Regions from separate parts of the Buttiauxella sp. 3AFRM03 genome, predicted to be linked through region 1. Evidence: predicted binding sites of a transcription regulator. Region 1 holds the regulator's gene; the other holds the start of a gene.

Region 1 (11,510 bases):
GGCTCCCTGAAGCTCTACTTCAACGTTTTGTCGTCTGGCGAAAGCCACAAGATGAATCAACAACGCTAAACCTGAGGTATCTACACGCGATAAACCAGAAAGGTTAAGCGCCTTGATACCGGCCATGATTTGCTCCCGTTGCCGCCATAAAGGCCCCACGGTGTCGCTATCCAGCTCACCCGTCAGGTGTAAAGTTGCTGCTTCACGCTGCCAGTTAAGCTCGCCTGCCATTACTTTTTCGCTTCCAGTGTAATTGGCATACGGGAAATACTTTGCAGTTGCGCCGTCAAACCATCGATACCTTTGGTACGCAAGATATCACTCCACTCATTTTGCTTAGTGGTGATCATGCTGACACCTTCAGCAATCATGTCGTATGCCTGCCAGCCACCGGTCTGGGTGTTTTTACGCCACTGGAAATCAAGACGTACTGGTGGACGACCGTTTGGATCGACGATGGTGACACGAATCGCAATGATAGTGGCATCACCCAGCGGCTGCTCAGGGGCGATTTGGTAGGATTGCCCGTTATACATGGCAAGAGCCTGGCCGTAGGCTTGCTTCAAGTACTCTTCGAATGCTTTGAAGTAAGCATCACGCTGCGCAGGGGTCGCATCTTTATAATAACGACCCAGAACCAGAGCCCCCGCGTATTTTACCTGCACGTAAGGCAGCAGTTCCTGACCAACGATCTCACGCAAATAATCAGGGTTTTGGCGAATTTTAGGTTGTTCGTTTTTAAGGCGGTCAAAAGTTTTTTGTGCCGCTTCGCCCATTAACTTGTAGGGATTACTTTGATCCGCAGCATTCGCCAGCGGTGCAATAACCAGCATAGCAATCATAATAAGTCTTTTAAACATAACACTTTTCCTCTTAGATTAATGCGTGGTACCAGGCTGTGGCGCTGCACTATTATTCTGTGAATCCTGCGATGAGGAATCCCCTGAATTCTGATTATCACCATTGCCGCTCTTATACAGGAATTGGCCAATCAGGTCTTCCAGCACCAGGGCTGACTTGGTGTCCTGAATCGTCCCGCCCTCTTTAAGGATAGATGAACCGAGTTCTGGATCATCAAAACCGAGGTTCAACGCGAGATATTGCTCGCCCAGCAAGCCAGAAGTACGGATAGCCAGCGAACTGGTATCCGGAATGTGGTTATAGCGTTCTTCGATATCCAGGGTGACTCGTGGTAAGTAAGTTTTCGGATCCAGAGTAATATCGTCAACACGACCAATCACCACGCCACCGAGGCGCAGCGGGGAACCCGTTTTCAAGCTACCGATGTTGTCAAAAGTCGCATAGACCCGGTACGTTGGCTCACTGCGTAGCGAAGTGACGTTTGCCACTTTCAGACACAAGAAGACGATGGCTGCCAGCGCAATAATTAAAAATGCTCCAACCCCAGTTTCAAATTTCTTAGTTTGCATGAACTTAATTCCCAAACATCAGTGCTGTGAGCACAAAATCCAGACCTAAAACGGCCAGTGAAGCGTGCACAACGGTTCGTGTTGTTGCCCGACTAATCCCTGCGGACGTAGGAATAGCATCGTAGCCATTGAATAAAGCAATCCAGGTCACTGTTATCGCAAACACCACACTCTTGATGACACAGTTAACCAAATCAGTCCGCCAGCTGACGGCGTTTTGCATTGCAGACCAGAAGAAGCCCGCATCGATTCCCTTCCAGTTCACACCCACCAGCGCCCCACCCCAAATGCCGACCGCAGCAAAAATAAGCGTCAGCAAGGGTAGTGAAATCACGCCAGCCCAAAAACGCGGTGAAACGACCCGGCGTAGAGGATCAACCGCCATCATTTCCATACTGGAAAGTTGTTCTGTTGCCCTCATTAAGCCGATTTCTGCGGTTAGTGCTGAACCGGCACGCCCGGCAAAGAGCAATGCAGCGACAACAGGACCAAGCTCTCGCAATAATGACAAAGCGACCAACATACCAAGGCTTGACTCCGCACTATAGGTCGTCAGCACTAAGTAACCTTGCAGGCCAAGCACCATGCCGATAAACAAACCAGAAACAATGATAATAATCAGCGACAACACACCAACGTTATACAGTTGGCGAATAAGCAATGGTGCGTGTTTGCGGAATTCAGGTTTCCCTACCAGCGCATTAAAAAGCATAATCCCAGCCCGGCCAAATGACGCGCAGGTTTTCAATCCCCGCCGTCCGAATGATGCCAGTGCATTAAAGAACATGAGCAACTTAACTCCCTGTTTCTGATAACAAATCATTCCGATAATCCATTGCAGGATAACGGAACGGTACTGGCCCATCGGCAATACCATCGAGGAACTGACGCACTCGCGGGTCGCAATTTTCACGCAAGGCAGCAGGCGTACCTTCAGCCACAATATGTTGATCCGCGGCAATATAGGCGTAATCGGCAATGCTCAGCACTTCTGGGACGTCGTGAGAAACCACAATACACGTGACGCCAAGGGCGCTATTCAATTCTGAAATCAGTTTGACTAATACCCCCATAGTAATAGGGTCCTGACCAACAAATGGTTCATCAAACATGATCAGATCGGGTTCGAGTGCGATGGCTCGAGCGAGAGCTGCTCGTCGGGCCATACCACCGGAGAGTTCGTTAGGCATCAGTTTAGCGGCACCACGTAACCCCACCGCCTCAAGTTTCATCATCACCGTGCTATGCAGCAATTCTTCCGGCAGGCGACGATGTTCACGTAGTGGATACGCCACATTTTCAAAGACATTGAGGTCGGTAAATAGCGCGCCAGACTGGAACAGCATACTCATGCGTTTACGAACATTGTATAAACGCGAACGAGACATGGCGGGGACGTTTTCACCGTCAAATAGGATTTCACCGCTGTCGGGTTGAATTTGACCACCGATCAGCCGCAATAGCGTTGTCTTCCCAATCCCTGAAGGCCCCATTATGGCGGTAATTTTACCGCGGGGTACGTTCAGTGAAATATTGTCAAAGATGCGCCGACTGCCGCGAGTAAAACTTACTCCGCGAATTTCGACCAGATTAGTCTGCGTCTGGCTCATCATCTTTCCTTTTATCAAGTTCACGGACGAAGCATTTACTGGAAACTGAGTTCCAATCCAATATCCTTGCAGAATAATACCCGTCCTGATTAGCGAAAACTGGCATTTGTTTTACTTTTCTGCCACATAAAGTCAGAATTAAGAATCATGCCCGGCCCTACAGAACTGTATGCTCTGCCGGTACTTTCACAGCACAAGACCGGCGATTATACCTGAATTAAGGATTCTGCATGCTGTTAGCTACAGCTCTGTTAATTATTGGTTTGCTTTTGGTCGTCTATGGCGCTGACCGATTAGTGTTTGCCGCATCAATACTTTGTCGCAGTTTTGGGGTTCCACCACTGCTAATCGGTTTGACTGTGGTCAGTATTGGCACTTCACTACCAGAGCTCATCGTCGCCAGTTCTGCAGCCCTGCATGGTCAGTTGGATTTAGCGGTAGGGACCGCGTTAGGCTCAAATATCACCAATATTTTGTTAATTCTTGGCTTAGCGGCTCTTTTGCATCCATTTACCGTGAATTCCGATATTCTACGGCGCGAGTTACCCCTAATGTTAGTTGTCAGCGCAATTATTGGCTGGCTGCTTTTTGACAACCAGCTAAGCGTTGTTGATGGTGTTATTTTGATTACGGTATCAGTGGCGTATCTGCTGTTTACGATTAAAATAACGCGCCTTGCCGGAAATGAAGGTGCCGACAAACTGACCCGTGAACAGTTGGCAGAGCTTCCTCGAGAAGGAAACCGCCCCGTCGCATTTTTATGGCTCGCTGTTGCCCTAATTATTATGCCGATGGCCACACGCATGGTTATCGATAACGCCAGTGTGTTGGCGCACTATTTTGGCGTGAGTGAGTTAGTGATTGGCCTGACGATTATTTCGGTTGGCACTAGCCTGCCTGAACTTGCCACCACCATCGCGGGTGCCCGTAAAGGCGAAGATGATATTGCGATTGGTAATATTATTGGCTCAAACATTTTCAATATTGTTCTGGTAATGGGCATTCCTGCGCTAATCGCACCAGGTGAAATCGACCCACTTGTCTTTGCACGTGACTATTGGGTGATGTTGGTCGTCAGTGTCATTTTCGCCGTACTTTGCTGGCGAAAGCCTCGCTCTATCGGCAAGACAGCAGGCGCTCTGTTAACATGTAGTTTCTTCGTATGGATTGTGGTGCTGTGGTTTGTTGCATCACCGGTCGTTGGGTAAAACGGAACGGAAATTATGTCACAGATAGATTTACAACCGGGTTTTGACTTTCAGCAAGCAGGCAAAGAAGTCCTGAAGATCGAACGTGAAGGCCTGGATCAACTTGAGCAATACATCAACACAGACTTCTCGGCAGCCTGTGAAAAAATGTTTTATTGCCAGGGTAAAGTTGTCGTAATGGGCATGGGTAAGTCTGGTCACATCGGTAAAAAGATGGCGGCAACGTTTGCCAGCACCGGCACACCTTCATTTTTCGTCCACCCTGGTGAAGCAAGCCACGGCGATCTCGGAATGGTGAGCCCCCAGGATATTGTTATCGCGATTTCAAACTCCGGCGAATCAAACGAAATTCAGGCATTGATTCCCGTTCTCAAGCGCTTACAGGTGCCGCTCATTTGCATCACCAGCCGCCCGGATAGCTCTATGGGTAAAGCGGCAGATATCCATTTGTGTGTCAAAGTCCCGCAAGAAGCCTGCCCTCTTGGTCTGGCTCCAACCTCCAGCACCACAGCAACACTGGTTATGGGTGACGCCCTTGCCGTTGCGTTGCTTAAAGCTCGCGGCTTTACTGCAGAAGATTTTGCACTTTCTCACCCAGGCGGCGCATTGGGTCGTAAACTGTTACTACGCGTCAGCGATATCATGCACAGCGGTGATGAGATCCCTCATGTCAGTAAAGATGCGTCCTTGCGCGATGCTCTACTGGAAATTACGCGTAAAAATATGGGTATGACCGTAATCTGTGACTCCCTGATGAAAATCGAAGGGATCTTCACCGATGGCGATTTACGACGCGTCTTTGATATGGGCGTTGACCTCCACTCTCTGAATATCGCAGATGTCATGACTGTCGGTGGAATTAGGGTCCGTCCATCACTACTGGCTGTGGATGCGCTCAATTTGATGCAATCTCGCCACATTACCTCGGTATTGGTTGCAGATGGCGACCAACTTCTCGGTGTGGTACATATGCATGACATGCTACGCGCTGGCGTGGTTTAACAAAGGATTAGCCTTAATGAGTAACCATGAAGCGTCACTTGCCACCTGTTATGGCCCGGTGAGCACGCGCGTGATGGAGCGGGCAGAAAACGTGCGCCTGCTTATTTTAGATGTTGACGGTGTCATGTCTGATGGCCTGATTTACATGGGTAATAGCGGCGAAGAGCTGAAAGCATTCAACGTGCGTGACGGTTACGGAATTCGCTGCGTACTGACTTCCGACATCGAAGTCGCGATTATTACCGGCCGCAAAGCAAAGCTACTTGAAGACCGATGCGCAACACTCGGGATTACCCATCTCTATCAAGGGCAATCTGACAAGCTTTTGGCTTTTCACGATCTATTAGATAAGCTCGCCATCCCCGCGGAACATGTTGCTTACGTTGGTGATGATTTAATCGACTGGCCAGTGATGGCAAAAGTGGGTTTGAGTGTAGCGGTTTCCGACGCTCATCCTTTACTGATTCCTCGTGCCGACTACGTTACACGTATTGCTGGCGGACGTGGGGCGGTTCGCGAAGTCTGTGATCTTCTGTTACTGGCACAAGGAAAGCTTGATGAGGCCAAAGGGCTATCTATATGAGTAAGACCAGACGTTGGGTTATCATCCTGCTTTCATTGCTGGCATTAGTGTTGATTGGCTTAAATCTGGTCGATAAAGACCCCGTTGCTACACCGACGGTAAACAGCAACGAGCCAACCTATCAAAGTGAACATTCCACGACGCTCGCCTACAGTCCTGAAGGGGCTCTGAATTATCGGCTGGTTTCGGAACACGTTGAATATTTTTCTGAGACTGCTATTTCGTGGTTTACCAACCCGGTGATGACGCAGTATGACGAAAACAAAGTGGCAACCTGGTCTTTACGAGCGGATCGCGCCAAACTTACTAACGATCGGATGCTGTATTTGTATGGGAATGTGGTGCTGACGGCTCTGACGCCGGATTCTCAGCTACGCAAAATTACCACGGACAATGCGCAGGTTAATTTAGTCACTCAGGATGTTGCCTCTGATGACCAGGTAACCTTGTATGGAACCAGCTTTAACTCCACCGGCCTCAAAATGCGTGGAAATTTACGCAGCAAAAATGCCGAGCTGATTGAAAAGGTTAGAACATCCTATGAAATCCAAAATAAACAAACTCAGCCGTAATTTAGTACTAACCAGTACGCTTTTAGCCGCTAGTTTTTCGGCATTTGCGTTGACCGGTGATACCGATCAGCCGATTCACATTGAATCTGACCAACAGTCGCTGGATATGCAGGGCAACGTCGTCACCTTCACTGGCAATGTGATCGTGACACAAGGCAGTATCAAAATTAACGCCGACAAAGTGGTTGTGACTCGTCCTGGCGGCGAAGAAGGCAAAGAAGTCATTGATGGTTATGGTAATCCAGCCACGTTCTATCAGATGCAAGATAGCGGTAAACCCGTTAGCGGCCACTCAGCGACCATGCACTATGAGTTGCAAAACGACTTTGTAGTTCTGACCGGTAATGCTTATCTCGAGCAGGTCGACAGCAATATCAAAGGCGACAAAATTACTTATCTGGTGAAAGAACAGAAGATGCAGGCCTTTAGCGAAAAAGGTAAACGTGTCACCACCGTTCTGGTCCCTTCTCAACTGCAGAAAAAAGACGGCCAGGCTCCGGCACCAGCCCCTGCGCAGAAAAAGAGTAACTAATTCGTTATGGCTACTTTAATTGCAAAAAATCTCGCCAAAGCCTACAAAGGCCGCCGCGTCGTTGAAGATGTCAGCCTGGCTGTTAAGTCGGGTGAAATTGTCGGGTTACTTGGCCCAAACGGTGCCGGGAAAACCACTACCTTTTACATGGTGGTTGGCATTGTGCCGCGTGACGCCGGCAACATTATTATTGATGATGAAGACATCAGCCTTCTGCCACTTCATGCTCGTGCTCGTCGAGGTATCGGCTACTTACCGCAAGAAGCGTCTATTTTCCGCCGTTTAAGTGTGTTCGATAACTTAATGGCTGTGCTGCAAATCCGTGACGATCTTTCTGTTGAGCAGCGTGATGACCGCGCTAATGAGCTGATGGAAGAATTCCACATCGAACATTTGCGTAATAACCTCGGGCAGTCATTGTCTGGTGGCGAGCGTCGTCGTGTCGAAATTGCCCGAGCATTAGCCGCAAATCCAAAATTTATTCTTCTGGATGAACCTTTTGCTGGTGTTGACCCAATATCCGTCATCGACATCAAGCGAATCATTGAGCATCTGCGCGACAGTGGGCTCGGGGTGTTGATTACTGACCATAACGTACGCGAAACGCTGGCTGTTTGTGAACGTGCCTACATCGTAAGCCAGGGCCATTTAATCGCCCATGGCACTCCAGCCGAAATCCTGGAAGACGAGCATGTTAAGCGCGTGTATCTGGGCGAAGAGTTCAGACTCTGATAGGGTAGTAAAAATTATAATATTTATACTCAAAATAATTCGAGTTGCAGGTAGGCGACAAGGGAGTTCATCCCAGGAGCTTACTTGAGTAAGTGACTGGGGTGAAGGAGTGCAGTCAACACCCCTGCAGCTCGAAGTATGACGAGTATAACCTGAGGAAGCTCGCTCTGAATATGAAGCAAGGTTTGCAATTACGGCTTAGCCAACAACTTGCTATGACTCCCCAGTTACAGCAGGCAATTCGTCTGTTGCAACTTTCGACGTTAGAGCTACAGCAAGAACTTCAGCAAGCACTGGAAAGTAACCCACTGCTTGAGCAAACCGATCTGCATGAAGAAGTTGAAACTCAGGAAGTACGTGAAAACGAAGCATTAGATACCCGTGAGGCGCTTGAGCAAAAAGAAATGCCTGACGAGTTACCGCTGGATACCAGTTGGGACGAAATCTACACCGCAGGCACTCCATCAGGAACCGGAAGCGATTATATCGACGACGAATTGCCGGTTTATCAGGGGGAAACGACCCAGTCTCTTCAGGATTATCTGATGTGGCAGGTTGATCTCACCCCGTTTTCAGATACTGACACAGCAATTGCGACCTCTATTGTCGATGCCGTTGACGAAATGGGTTATCTCACAGTTTCTCTGGAAGAAATTCTGGAAAGCATGGGTGATGACGAAATCACCCTCGACGAAGTGGAAGCCGTACTCAAACGCGTTCAACGCTTCGATCCTGTGGGTGTTGCCGCACGTGATCTACGCGATTGCCTGCTCATACAGCTTTCACAGTTCGCTCGCGAAACGCCATGGTTAACCGAAGCCAGCTTGATTGTCAGCGATCACCTGGATCTGCTCGCTAACCATGACTTCCGCAGCCTGATGCGCGTCACCCGTCTGAAAGAAGAGGTGCTGAAAGAGGCAATGTGCCTGATTCAGTCTCTTGACCCACGCCCAGGGCAATCCATTCAGACCGGTGAACCGGAATATGTCATACCGGATGTTCTGGTGAAAAAAACGCAAGGTCACTGGACTGTAGAACTCAATGCCGACAGCCTCCCTCGTCTGAAAATAAACCAGCAGTATGCTGCAATGGGCACCAGTGCCCGCAATGACAGCGACTCGCAATTTATTCGCAGTAATCTGCAAGAAGCAAAGTGGCTGATTAAGAGCCTGGAAAGCCGGAACGACACGCTGCTGCGCGTCAGTCGCTGTATCGTTGAACAGCAACAAGGCTTTTTTGAACACGGCGAAGAGCACATGAAACCGATGGTGCTTGCTGATATCGCTCAGGTCGTAGAAATGCATGAATCGACCATTTCCCGAGTGACCACGCAAAAATATTTACATAGCCCACGCGGCATTTTTGAATTGAAGTATTTCTTCTCAAGCCACGTTAATACCGAAGGTGGAGGTGAAGCCTCCTCGACGGCAATTCGTGCATTAGTGAAGAAATTAATTGCTGCGGAAAACCCTGCGAAACCACTGAGTGATAGCAAGTTAACGACTATGCTATCGGATCAGGGGATCATGGTGGCACGCCGCACTGTTGCGAAGTACCGAGAGTCTTTATCCATACCACCGTCAAATCAGCGTAAACAGTTGGTTTGACTTAACCGATAAGGAAGACACTATGCAGCTCAACATTACAGGACATAACGTCGAAATCACTGACGCACTGCGCGAATTTGTGAGTACGAAGTTTGCCAAACTGGAGCAGTACTTCGATAGAATTAACCAAGTCTATATTGTGTTAAAAGTGGAAAAAGTCACGCATATTGCCGATTCAACGCTTCATGTAAATGGTGGTGAAATTCATGCCAGCGCGGAAGGGCAGGATATGTATGCGGCGATTGACGGTCTGATTGATAAACTGGCTCGCCAGTTAACCAAACATAAAGATAAACTAAAACAACACTGATAATCCGGGCAACTGTATAAGCAGTTACCCAAAATAATTCGAGTTGCAGAAAGGCGGCTACACAGTGAATCCCCATGAGCTTACTCTGGTAAGTGACTGGGGTGAGCGAGGAAGCCAACGCATATGCAACTTGAAGTATGAAGGGTAAAGACGGCTCGTTGCGTGGAGTAACGAGCCGTTAGCATAACAGGGTGCTTAGGTGAACTTATGATGAACAACGATTCTGCTCTACAACTTAGTCAAGTCCTGAACAAGGAATGTACCCGTACCAACGTACATTGCCAGAGTAAAAAGCGTGCACTGGAAATCATCAGTGAACTGGCAGCAAAACAGCTCGGCCTGCCACCACAAGTGGTATTTGAGGCTGTATTGACGCGCGAACGCATGGGCAGTACCGGTATCGGAAATGGCATCGCCATTCCCCATGGGAAACTGGAAGAAGATACGACTCGTGCCGTTGGGGTGTTTATTAAACTGGAAACCCCTATCGCTTTTGACGCCATCGATAACCAACCGGTTGACCTGATGTTTGCGCTGCTTGTTCCTGCGGATCAAACAAAAACGCACTTACATACTTTGTCTCTGGTAGCAAAACGTCTGGCTGACAAAACGATTTGCCGCCGCCTGCGTTCTGCACAGAGCGATGAAGAGCTTTATCAGATCATTACCGAAACAGAACAAGGTAGTGAAAGTGAATAATCTGGCTGCGGTCACGGGTATGCCGCAGCAAGAAAAGTTGGGGGAGTGAAAACATGGTGCTGATGATTGTCAGCGGCCGCTCTGGTTCAGGGAAGTCTGTAGCCTTGCGTGCACTAGAAGATATGGGATTCTACTGTGTAGATAACCTACCAGTGGTGCTATTACCTGATCTTGCTAAAACCCTCGCAGAACGCCAAATTTCTGCGGCAGTCAGCATCGACGTGCGTAACATGCCGGAAAATCCGGAGATCTTTGAACAGGCAATGACCAATCTGCCTGACTCATTCTCACCACAATTGTTGTTCCTTGATGCCGATCGCAACACGCTGATTCGTCGTTATAGTGACACGCGCCGCTTGCACCCGCTTTCCAGTAAAAATCTCTCGCTGGAAAGTGCGATAGATGAAGAAAGTGACTTGCTGGAGCCATTGAAATCCAGAGCCGATCTGATCATCGACACCTCTGAGATGTCGGTGCATGAGCTCGCGGAAATGCTGCGTACCCGTTTGCTTGGTAAACGTGAACGTGAGCTGACAATGGTGTTCGAGTCCTTTGGCTTTAAACATGGTATTCCGATTGATGCGGATTACGTGTTCGATGTGCGCTTCCTGCCAAACCCGCACTGGGACCCGAAGCTGCGCCCGATGACCGGTCTGGACAGACCTGTTGCTGCGTTCCTCGACCGTCATACCGAAGTCCACAATTTTATCTACCAGACGCGTAGCTATCTTGAGCTATGGTTACCTATGCTGGAAACCAATAACCGCAGCTATCTAACTGTGGCGATTGGCTGTACCGGCGGTAAACACCGTTCAGTTTATATCGCTGAACAGTTGGCAGATTATTTCCGTTCACGCGGCAAGAACGTGCAATCCCGTCACCGCACGCTGGAAAAACGTAAAACATGACCGTAAAACAGACCGTTGAGATAACCAACAAACTGGGCATGCACGCACGCCCAGCGATGAAGCTGTTCGAACTGGTACAAAGCTTTGACGCCGAAGTGATGCTGCGCAACGAGGCTGGCACGGAAGCTGAAGCCAATAGCGTCATTGCATTGCTGATGCTGGATTCTGCTAAAGGGGGTCACATTGAAATTGAAGTCACTGGCCCCGAAGAAGAACAGGCATTGAACGCCGTTATCGCGCTATTCAATGCCGGTTTTGACGAAGACTAATTAACTCACTTCAACTCATGCTGCGCCATAAACGATTCGCCACCTAGC
Region 2 (11,510 bases), 1.4 Mb from region 1:
AATCGCGCCGTAAAAAACGTCCACATTGCGAAATTCCAGCATCGCCTCACTCATACACTGACCTCGTCTTCGTCGGTGCCCAAATAGGCGGCAATCACTTTGTCATCGTGTTGGATTTGTTCAGGTTTACCCTGCGCAATCACGTCCCCGTGGTCGAGTACAATGATGTGGTCGGAAATCTCCATCACCATGCCCATATCATGTTCAATTAGCAGCACGGTGATGCTGTGGTGGTCGCGCAGGAAGCGGATTATCTTACTCAGCGTGCGGGTTTCAACCGGGTTCAAACCCGCAGCCGGTTCATCGAGGCAGATCATTTCCGGCGCGGTACACATCGCACGGGCAATTTCGAGCCGCCGCTGTTGCCCATAAGACATCTCACCCGCCAGGCGGTTGGCGCAATCCACCAGTTCCACCACTTCCAGCCAGTAAAACGCGCGGTCTAAAGCACGGCTTTCGGCGCGTCGATACGCAGGCGTATTCAGCACACCGGCCAGCAAATTACGGTTCACCTGCATGTGCTGCGCCACCAGCAGGTTTTCCACCACCGACATTTCCCGGAACAAGCGGATATTTTGAAAGGTTCGCGCAAGCCCGGCGCGGTTTACCAGGTGTGTGCCGCCGAACATTTTGTAGAACAGACGCGAACCCAGTTGCGCCGGATTAACCCAGTCGCCAGGCAGGAATTTCTGCCCGAGGATTTGAATCACGTTGGTGGTTTTATCACGCGTGTTAAACAGGATATTGCCGCCGGAGGCTTTATAAAAACCGGTCAGGCAGTTAAATACCGTGGTTTTTCCCGCACCATTGGGGCCAATCAGTGCGGTAATCGACCCACGGCGCACCTCAAGATTCACGTCGTTAAGCGCTTTAATACCGCCGAAGTGCATCATCAAATGTTCGACGCTAAGAATCATTTCACTCATGGCGCCACTCCTTTGCGCACCACAAAGCCGCTACGGTTGATGCGAATCAGACCACGTGGCCGCCAAATCATCATCACCACCATTAACATGCCAAACAGCAGCACGCGATATTCAGCAAAACTACGCAGTAGTTCGGGCGTCACGGTCAGCACAAACGCTGCCAGCACCACGCCAATCGTCGACCCCATGCCACCCAAAACCACAATGGCGAGAATTAACGCCGACTCAAAGAAGGTGAACGATGTCGGGTTAACAAAGCCCTGATAAGTGGCGAAGAAGACCCCGGCAATACCCGCGGTGGAAGCACCCAGCGTAAAAGCAGATAGCTTAACCAGCACATGATTCAGCCCCATCGATCGGCAGGCAATTTCATCTTCACGCAACGCTTCCCAGGCGCGGCCAATTGGCATGCGTGTCAGGCGGTGTTTGATGTACAGCACCAGCAAAACCACCAGCACCAGGATGGTGTAGATAAAAATAAACTTCAGGTTGGGGTTATAGGTAAGATGGAAAAACTCATGGAACGGCACTCCGCCTTCTTCTTTGGCGCGCCGTCCAAACTCAAGGCCAAACAGCGTCGGCGGCGGTGCGGAGATCCCGTTCGGGCCGCCGGTAAACGTCAGCCAGTTGTTGAGCACCAGACGGATAATTTCCCCGAATCCCAGCGTCACAATTGCCAGGTAATCACCGTGCATACGCAATACAGGGAAACCAAGAAGCGCACCTGCCGCCGCCGCCATCAGCGCCGAAAGCGGTAACATCGACCAAAAACCCAGCCCGAGGTATTGATACCCCAGCGCCAGGCCATACGCGCCAATGGCGTAAAAGGCGACGTAACCCAGGTCCAACAACCCCGCGAGGCCCACCACAATATTCAGCCCAAGGCCAAGCAGCACGTAAATCAGCCCGAGGATCGCTACTGTCAGTACATATTTGGTCGCCACAAACGGGAAACAAACTGCCAGTGCAATCACCAGCGGAATAATCCAGCGCAGGCGGCTTTTGTATTCCGGTGGGCGCACATACACACCCGAGTTATCCGTTTCAAAGCGGCTCAAAAAACGTATCCCGGCGTGTGTGGTCAAAAAAGCGCTCAATAAAAAACGCCCGACCATCACCACTGCGATAATGACCACCAGCCGCTGCCCTTCGAAATTAAAGCTGTAGCCATCCAGCACCACACCGACTATCGGGCCAAAAACAATCAATGCGACAAGACCGGCGAAAATCGCGTCCAGCACGCAGCGTTTGAGGGAAAAACCTTCATGCATAACCGTTTCTGTTGTCATTTTTTCTCCCTCACACTTTGGCAACGAAAGGTCGGCCAAGCAGCCCCTGAGGACGGAAAATGAGGATCACCACCAGCAATCCAAACGAGAACACATCTTTGTAATCGGAATTCACCATGCCCGAGAACTGCGCCTCGGCAATACCAAGAATTAACCCGCCAAGCATCGCGCCAGGCAACGAGCCAATCCCGCCCAGCACTGCCGCCGTGAACGCTTTGATGCCAATAATAAAACCGGCGTAGAAATCAAAAGTACCGTAGTTCATGGTGATCAACACACCCGCCAGCCCCGCCATCGCCGCACCAATCACAAACACCAGCGAGATAATGCGGTCGGTATTAATCCCCAGAATCGAAGCCATTTTGCGGTCTTGCTGAACCGCACGGCACATGCGCCCCAGTCTGGTATTACCAATTATCCAGGTAAGCAGCAACATGCCAGCAAACGAAGCAATCAGGATGAACACTTTGGTATAAGTGATTTGCACAAAACCATCGCCAATATGTAAACGGAGCACGCCATCAAGCATGGTGGGAATGCCCTGCTGGCGCGGCCCCTGGCTGATTTGTGCATAGTTTTGCAGAATCAACGACATGCCAATGGCGGAGATCAGCGGCGCTAAACGTGTCGAGTTGCGCAGCGGTTTATAGGCGATGCGCTCAATGGTCCAGCCATACACACCCGTCACCACAATGGTAAACACCAACGTGCCGAGGATCAGTAACGGGAATGATTGCAGGCCGAAGAACGACAGTAGCGCCAGGCCGATGGCGCACAGATAAGCGGAGATCATATACACTTCGCCGTGCGCGAAGTTAATCATGCCGATAATGCCGTAAACCATGGTGTAGCCAATGGCTATCAACCCGTAGACGGAACCTAGCGTTAAGCCATTAATCAACTGTTGCAGGAAGAATGCGTCCATAGATAGGCAATCTCTTTTAGGGCGGCGGACAAACTTCTTTTGTAGGTCGGGTAAGCGGAGCGTCACCCGACACTTTCACCTGCAATCACAGGCGTAAATGGTGGATGACGCTACCGCTTATCCCCCCGACAAACCCCAATAGCGTATTGTTGTCCAGCGAACCTTATTGGACTTCTTTGTATTTGCCTTTGTCGTCCCATTCATAAACGACATAGTCCGACACCTTCAGGTCGCCTTTGCTATCCCAGGCTTTTTTGCCCATCACAGTATCCACCGGATTAGCTTTCAGCCAGGCGCTGGCTTTAGCCGAATCGGTGCCACCAGTGGCTTTAAATGCCGCAGCGATAGCCTGCACAGAGGCGTAGGAATAGAGGGTGTAGCCTTCTGGCTCAAATTTGTTAGCGCGGAATTTATCGATAACCGCTTTGCCGTCGGCAATTAAACGCGGATCTTTGCCGAAGGTCATATAGATGCCGTTGGTGTATTGCGGTCCGCCTGCCGCGGTAACCATCTCTTCGTTGACGATACAGTCGCCGGAGAAGAATTTAGCCTGCACGCCCTGCTCACGCATCTGGCGTACCAGTGGCCCCGCTTCCGGATGGCAACCGCCGAAGAACACCACGTCAGGTTTTTGTGCACTGATTTTGGTCACCAGCGCATTAAAGTCTTTTTCGCCGCGCGACAACCCTTCGTACATCACATCGTTGACGCCGCGTTTCGCCAGCGCTGCTTTGGTGGCATCCGCCAGCCCCTGCCCGTAGGTATCTTTGTCATGAATGATCACCACACGCTTGGCTTTAAGCTTGTCGATAATAAAATCGCTGGCGACCTGCCCTTGCTGGTCATCACGCCCACACATGCGGAACAGATCATTCATGTTTCGTTCAGTGATAATTGGGTTAGTCGACCCAGGGGTGATAGTCAGAATACCGGCGTCGTTATACACCTCTGAGGCCGGTACGGTAGATGAAGAACAAAAATGCCCGACCACAGCATTCACTTTATCCTGATCCACCAGACGGTTAGCAACTGACACTGCCTGTTTTGGTTCACAAGCATCATCACCCTGCACCAGCTTGATTTTTTCGCCGTTGATGCCACCGGCGGCGTTAATATCTTCCGCGGCTTGCGTCGCGCCATGCCAGTACTGATCACCATAAGTCGCATTCGGCCCGGTAAATGGCCCAGCAACACCAATCACAATATCGGCGTGGGCGGAAAACGCCGTCACCAGACAACCAGCCAACACAAGAGAAAGAGGACTTCTGATAAATTTCAGCGACATTTGTATGTTCCTTAGCAAATCAGCAAAGAGGTTTATGCAAAACGGTGTAAGAGCCATTTTCAAAAGCAAAAACGCGAACAAAATACAAACTGCTTTTCCCTGTGATTAATCACGGCCTTGAACATTAAGCAAAATGGTTGCCAGAATTGTTAACCAAATGTCAATGTTTCGACATATGTCAGTATAGAGTGCGCTGGTAAGGCGCTCGGCACAACGCGATGAAATTACAGCGGGGATCACATCTGCTTAACAATAAAGCAAATAAGTGATGAACGAAGCGGCTTTGCACCAATAAAGAACTTACATAATGAAGGGATGCTGTTAGTTCAACCCAGACTAGGACAATTCGTGTTAAAACTCAACAAGTTGACTATAAAAAGAGCAAACAAAAAAGTTTTACGCGAACCCTTTGACATGCCACGAGCTAATCGTTAATATGCGCCCCGTTAACCGATTCCTCTGTAGTTCAGTCGGTAGAACGGCGGACTGTTAATCCGTATGTCACTGGTTCGAGTCCAGTCAGAGGAGCCAAATTCGAAAGCCCGCTTAAGGAAACTTAAGCGGGCTTTTATGTTTTTACTTTTCGCGTCTCGAATTCCCGCGCCTGCCCTTATCCCAGTATTTAAAACTACCCGGTTTTTCCGGATACCATGCTAATCGGCACCGGCATCCCGGAACGGCGGGTTAACGCGGCACTCACCATGACGGCATCCACACCGTAACCTTCAGTCATATTGCGCAGTGCTGGGGTCATAGGCAGTGGGACTTTATTGTCAGATTCAAACTCCGCACGGTTGCGGGACAACGGCTCATGCACTTCCAGCCAACGCCGCCCATCTGGCTCGACGGTTGCTTTCACCGGCTGGTCAATAAACTGCACGCGCGTCCCCACCGGCACGTTATCGAACAAATATTTTATGTCGTCTTTACGCAGACGGATGCACCCCTGGCTGACGCGCAAGCCAATACCAAAGTTGGCGTTAGTGCCGTGGATAGCGTACAGCTTGCCGATGTAAATCGCGTAAAGCCCCATCGGGTTTTCCTCACCTGGTGGCACGTAAGCTGGCAAGGTTTTACCCTCTTTCGCGTACTCGCGCCGGGTATTCGCCGTTGGTGTCCAGCCCGGAGCTTCTTGCTTACGCTCCACCCTCGTCACCCAGTTACGCGGCGTTTCGCGCCCAGCCTGGCCAATACCAATAGGTAGGATTTCCACCGTGTTGCTCTCCGGTGGGTAGTAGTAAAGCCGCATTTCGGCGACGTTAATCACAATGCCCTGGCGTACGGTGTCCGGCAAAATCACCTGCTGTGGAATGATCAACTGGATACCCGCTTTTGGCAGGAACGGATCGACACCTGGGTTGGCTTCCAGCATATTGCTGAAACCTTGCCCGTACTGCGCGGCATAATACTCCAGCGGCTGGGTATTCCCTTGCGGAACGCTAATGGTTAACGGCGCACCGACCAGGCGGCTACCCTCGGGTGGTAGCGGATAGCTGACTGCCAGAGCGCTACTGCTAACGGAGGCAAGCACCAGGGCCAGCCAGGATAATCGAATCATCATTTCCCTGTTCTCAAACATGATATAGATAAGCTAAATATAACCCTCCGTTGAGTTTTTTGTGAGGAAAGTCTTACAAAATGATAAGCGGGAGTCAGTCGGAAATTTTGGGCAGTGAGATGGTAAAGCGAGTTGAAACCGCATCTGAAGCCACGCTAATTTTACCCTGGTGGACGGTAATAATAGATTTTACAATGGCCAGGCCAATCCCACTGCCCTCACTTTTTCTTTGCCTTGACGGGTCAACGCGATAAAAGCGATCAAACAATCGGTTGAGATGCTCTTCAGGTATAGGTGTTCCTGGGTTTTCAATAATCAGGTCAACCCATCTTTCGCGTTCATTAATATGCGCGGTGACTGTCATGTTGCCGGGAGTATAGCGAATCGCATTGGAGACAAGATTATTAATCACCCGGCGCAGCATCAGTGGGTCACCTTTGACTCTGGAAGCATCGCCGTTAATGGCAAGGCGGACGCCGCGCTCCTCAGCCCAGGCATCAAAAAACTCGAAGACTTTGCTGGTTTCATCCCTGATGTCGAGCGTCACTTGTTCAGGAATGAGTTGGTTATTATCCGCCTGAGCCAGGAATAGCATGTCGCTGGTCATCTTCGCCATGCGATTATATTCTTCGAGGTTAGAATAAAGAACCTCTTTCAACTCGTCATTACTTCTTGATTGACTTAATAAAATTTCCGTCTGCGTCACCAGGTTGGTAATCGGCGTGCGTATTTCATGGGCGATGTCCGCAGAAAAATTAGCCTGGCGGATAAACACATCTTCTATCCGTTCAAGCATATGATTAAAAGAAATAACCAGTTGTTCAAGCTCAATCGGCACCCGGTCTGGCTCCAGTCTGACATCTAAGTTCTCAGAAGAAATGTCTTTTATTTTCATGCTGACATTTCTTAATGGCTGGTGCCCTTTATAAACTGCAAATAAAACAATGAGAACAATCAAAACACTGATTGCCAGGGCAATATAAATAAGGTCCACCTTTAGCGTATCAATGTAATGCTGGTGGTAGTCAAAGGACATTGCCGTCAATAAAATATAAGGCGCCTCATGGGTATTTTCAGATGTTTTAATGGGTGTTTCTATAATTCGGTAAATGGTGTTTTTATTCGCCATAGTAGAGTGTTTTTCATTTTCACTCATTTTCCCGGACCACAATAGTACCTTTCCTGCACCCGGATATTGTGAGGGAAGAATAGCACTCAGGTCGGCACCTTTAGACGAATGATAAAGAATATTATTATTCCCGTCACGAAGCAAAGCCGTAATATTCTGGTAACTGGTCAGGATGTCACTGAGCTTTTCTATTTTCTGCGCTTCACTTTTTTTCGGTTCTTTGATGATATTTTCCAGCACTGAACTGATTTGTTTCAGATCATAAACATCCCGCTCAGAAAAATGTTGTTCTACTGAATTTATCATCACCCAGGTAAAGATCAGAAAAGCGAGAATAGTCGAAAGACTAATAAATAAGGTCAACCTGACTGCCAGAGATAGAGGTCGACGTTTCGCGCTAATCTTCATCAGGCACCTCAAGAACATACCCGACACCGCGAACGGTCTGGATTAATTTAGGTTCAAAATCGTTATCAATTTTGGCGCGTAACCGCTTCACCGCAACATCAATTGCATTGGTATCACTGTCAAAATTCATGTCCCAAACCTGGGAGGCGATAAGAGAGCGCGGCAGGACTTCGCCCTGGTGGCGCAGAAAGAACTCCAGTAGTGTAAATTCTTTGCTGGTCAGCGTGATACGGCTTGCGCCACGGGTCACTTTCCTGGAAACCAAAAAAAGTGTCAGGTCGGCCACCTGAAACTGGCTTTCGGCGATTACTGTCGAGCCACGGCGTAACAGCGTTCTGACGCGAGCCAACAGCTCTGCAAAAGCAAAAGGTTTTACCAGGTAGTCATCCGCGCCCAGCTCAAGGCCTTTCACTCGATGTTCAATGGTGCCTAAGGCGCTAAGCAGCAGGACCGGCATTCCTTTCTTCGCGGCCCGCAGCATGCGGACGATTTCCCAGCCATTCACGTCAGGAAGCATGATATCCAGCACCACCAGGTCGTAATCACCGGTCATCGCCAGATGGTAACCCGTCAAACCATTGTCTGCGAGATCAACGACGAAACCGGCCTCTTTCAAACCTTTGCACAGATATTCACCGGTTTTGGCCTCATCTTCGACGACTAATATTTTCACAACCTCTCCTCCCTTTCAGTGTGGTGGTGCCATTCTAGTGGGCAACAGGGCGAGATCAATGAGATAAGCGCAAAATGACAGCTTTGTCATTATCCTGTCACTCACCCAACAGAGTCGCTCCCGTAAAGTGTCTGCAGAATTTATCAGCCTGATGTAACCGGCTTGCAGGGACGAGAAGTGACATGTTCAAACTTAAGCTTTTAACACTGAGTACGTTATTCATTCTGACAGGGTGTATTTCGCTGGCACCCGATTATCAGCGCCCTGAAACGCCGGTGCCACAGCGTTTCTCACTCTCGAAAAATGCACTGGTTCCGGCAACGGTCGGTTATCAGGACACCGGCTGGCGTAACTTCTTTGCCGATCCGCAGGCCATCAGGCTTATCGATACCGCACTGCAAAACAACCGAGATCTGCGGATGGCGGCGTTAAAAGTTCAGGAAGCGCGTGCGCAATACAATGTCACGGACGCCGACAGATACCCGCAGCTCAACGCCTCGGCAGAAACTACCTACAGTGGCGGGTTAAAAAGTGACAGTTCCACTGACCAAAAATATGAAGCAGGTATGGCCCTTAGCTTTGAACTGGATTTCTTCGGCAAACTGAAAAACATGAGTGATGCCGACCGGCAAAAATTCTTTGCCAGTGAGGAAGCACAGCGGGCAGTGCATATTCTGCTGATTTCTAATGTTTCGCAGAGCTATTTCAACCAGCGACTGGCGGCTGAGCAATTGAATATTGCCCGAGAAACGCTCCAGAATTACCAGCAATCTTATGCCTTTGTGGAAAAACAGCTTATCACCGGCAGTACTAACTTACTGGCGTTAGAACAATCTCGTGGCTTGATTGAAAGTACCCGTGCAGAAATCGCCAAAAGAGAAGGTGAACTGGCACAAGCGGACAATGCACTGCAACTGGTACTGGGAACTTATACCGCTCAACCTGATGACCAAATCCACAGCGACAAAGATATTAATCCGGTACAGCTTCCGCCGAATTTGTCTTCTGAAATCTTACTGCAAAGGCCCGATATTCTGGAAGCCGAACATCTGTTAAAAGCCTCCGATGCCGATATTGGTGCCGCCAGGGCCGCATTCTTCCCTTCTATTTCATTGACGGGTGGGGTTTCAGGCAGCAGTACCGAGCTTTCAAGCCTGTTTAATCCTGCCAGTGGGATGTGGAATTTCGTCCCGAAAATTGAGATCCCTATTTTCAATGCCGGACGTAATAGTGCCAACCTTGAACTGGCAAAAATTCGCCAGCAGCAGTCTGTTGTCAATTACGAGCAAAAAATTCAGACCGCTTTTAAAGAAGTTGCTGATGCTCTTGCGCTGCGTGAAACCATCAGCCAACAAATTACGGCACAGCAACATTATCTTGCCTCACTGCAAATCACGCTACAACGTGCCAAAGGGTTATATTCCAGCGGTGCCGTGAGTTATATCGAGGTACTCGATGCAGAGCGTTCACTATTTTCAACACAGCAATCATTACTCGACCTGAGATATTCTCAACAAGTTAATGAAATCACCTTGTTTACGGCTCTGGGTGGCGGCTGGACTCAATAATTATTTTCGTTTTGATATCAGAGGAATCATTAATATGCGTTCAATTAAAATTGCTTTATTTGGCATTTTCTCAGTTGCTATGGTTGCCGGAGTTCAGGCAGCAGAATCGACCCAAAGCGATGCGGTTGCCACCATTACCGCCGCACAACAGCAAGTGATTACGGCCAAGGGCATAATTAAAGATATTGATATTGAAAATAAAAAAATTACGATTGCACATGAGGCTATTCCGGCAGTCAGTTGGCCAGCAATGACCATGCGATTTACCTTCAGCGAATTAGACGCCAATATTAAATCACTGAAAGCTGGGAATAATGTAAATTTTAGTTTTATTCAGCAAGGTAATACTTCTCTGCTTCAGGAAATTAAGGCTAATTAGTGAGGTTCACTTCAAAATGGTGGATGACGCTATCGCTTATCCACCCTACAAATCCCGCTTGCCATTTTATTTATCAGGAAGAAATATGGCTTCTTTAAAAATAAAAAATACTGCGCTTATTATCAGCAGTCTGATCGTCGGAGGGATAATATCCGTTGCTGCTTACCGCTATTTTGCTTCTGTCCCTAAAATGGCCACGCAATCGACCGAGCGTAAGGTGCTTTTTTGGTATGACCCAATGAAACCCGATACCAGGTTTGATAAGCCCGGGAAGTCGCCCTTTATGGATATGGATCTGGTGCCGAAATATGCCGATGAAGGTAGCAGCGAAAATAATCAGGGCATTCGTATCGATCCGGCACAAGTGCAAAATCTGGGGCTGAAAACTGAAAAAGTCCAAATGGGGCGCTTAACCTATTCCCAGACGATTCCCGCCAATGTCAGTTTTAACGAATACCAGTTTGTTATTGTACAAGCGCGTTCAGAGGGGTTTATTGAAAAAGTTTATCCGCTGACGATTGGCGATAAAGTAAAAAAAGGCACCCCGCTGGTGGATATTACGATCCCTGAATGGGTCGAGGCGCAGAGCGAATATCTATTACTGTCTGAAACCGGTGGCTCCGCGACACAACTCAAAGGTGTGCTCGAACGTCTTCGTCTGGCGGGGATGTCTGAAGAAGATATTCAGCGCTTACGCAGCACGCGTTCTATTCAGACTCGCTTCACGATTAAAGCGCCGATTGATGGCGTGATCACCGCGTTTGATCTGAGAACCGGGATGAACATTTCAAAAGATAAAGTGGTGGCCCAGATTCAGGGCATGGACCCGGTGTGGATTAGCGCCGCCGTCCCCGAATCTATCGTGTATCTGCTCAAAGAGTCCTCCCAGTTTGAGATTTCTGTCCCGGCATACCCTGGCAAAACTTTCACCATCGAAAAATGGTTAATCCTGCCGAGCCTCGACCCGGTTACGCGAACCCTTCAAGTGCGCCTGCAAGTCGATAATAAAGATGAGCAACTGAAACCCGGTATGAACGCCTACCTGAAGCTCAATACCCAAAGCCCGGAAATGTTGCTGATTCCTTCGCAGGCGGTTATCGACAATGGCCGTGAACAACGGGTGATTACCGTTGATCATGCAGGCCAGTTTGTGCCGAAGCAAATCAAAGTACTGCATGAATCCCAAAACCAGACGGGGATTGAATCAGGCCTGAGTGAAGGGGAATCCGTTGTTGTCGGTGGTCTGTTCCTGATTGACTCGGAAGCCAATATTAGCGGAGCGCTGGATCGTATGCGTCAGAGCAATGCTTCCGCCAACGCGCATCCAGAAAAGTAAGGAGACGAAGATGATTGAATGGATTATCAGGCGC

Evidence for each region. Region 1 encodes sigma-54, which starts transcription at its own class of promoters, with help from an activator protein. Its sites were predicted from a motif close to GTTGGCACANNTTTCGCTNT; they were not measured.
Region 2: D8682_RS24440 (branched-chain amino acid ABC transporter substrate-binding protein) is a predicted target of sigma-54. The motif match lies at 4,551-4,570, and genes of this name have one in related genera.

What each region holds. Positions count from the first base shown of each region.
Region 1 is NZ_CP033076.1:3,527,070-3,538,579, reverse strand. Features, by position in the region: gene mlaB (lipid asymmetry maintenance protein MlaB) at 1-231, opposite strand, end outside; gene mlaC (phospholipid-binding protein MlaC) at 231-860, opposite strand; gene mlaD (outer membrane lipid asymmetry maintenance protein MlaD) at 879-1,430, opposite strand; gene mlaE (lipid asymmetry maintenance ABC transporter permease subunit MlaE) at 1,435-2,217, opposite strand; gene mlaF (phospholipid ABC transporter ATP-binding protein MlaF) at 2,225-3,040, opposite strand; gene D8682_RS18020 (calcium/sodium antiporter) at 3,271-4,248, shown strand; gene kdsD (arabinose-5-phosphate isomerase KdsD) at 4,264-5,250, shown strand; gene kdsC (3-deoxy-manno-octulosonate-8-phosphatase KdsC) at 5,267-5,833, shown strand; gene lptC (LPS export ABC transporter periplasmic protein LptC) at 5,830-6,405, shown strand; gene lptA (lipopolysaccharide ABC transporter substrate-binding protein LptA) at 6,374-6,937, shown strand; gene lptB (LPS export ABC transporter ATP-binding protein) at 6,944-7,669, shown strand; gene rpoN (RNA polymerase factor sigma-54) at 7,843-9,276, shown strand; gene hpf (ribosome hibernation promoting factor) at 9,299-9,586, shown strand; gene ptsN (PTS IIA-like nitrogen regulatory protein PtsN) at 9,794-10,285, shown strand; gene rapZ (RNase adapter RapZ) at 10,339-11,193, shown strand; gene npr (PTS phosphocarrier protein NPr) at 11,190-11,462, shown strand; gene mtgA (monofunctional biosynthetic peptidoglycan transglycosylase) at 11,468-11,510, opposite strand, start outside.
Region 2 is NZ_CP033076.1:4,915,438-4,926,947, reverse strand. Features, by position in the region: gene D8682_RS24460 (ABC transporter ATP-binding protein) at 1-54, opposite strand, end outside; gene D8682_RS24455 (ABC transporter ATP-binding protein) at 51-926, opposite strand; gene livM (high-affinity branched-chain amino acid ABC transporter permease LivM) at 923-2,215, opposite strand; gene D8682_RS24445 (branched-chain amino acid ABC transporter permease LivH) at 2,226-3,140, opposite strand; gene D8682_RS24440 (branched-chain amino acid ABC transporter substrate-binding protein) at 3,304-4,425, opposite strand; tRNA gene D8682_RS24435 (tRNA-Asn) at 4,881-4,956, shown strand; gene ldtA (L,D-transpeptidase) at 5,054-5,986, opposite strand; gene D8682_RS24425 (Cu(+)/Ag(+) sensor histidine kinase) at 6,078-7,520, opposite strand; gene D8682_RS24420 (copper/silver response regulator transcription factor) at 7,510-8,193, opposite strand; gene D8682_RS24415 (Cu(I)/Ag(I) efflux RND transporter outer membrane protein) at 8,376-9,761, shown strand; gene cusF (cation efflux system protein CusF) at 9,796-10,140, shown strand; gene D8682_RS24405 (efflux RND transporter periplasmic adaptor subunit) at 10,226-11,476, shown strand; gene D8682_RS24400 (CusA/CzcA family heavy metal efflux RND transporter) at 11,487-11,510, shown strand, end outside.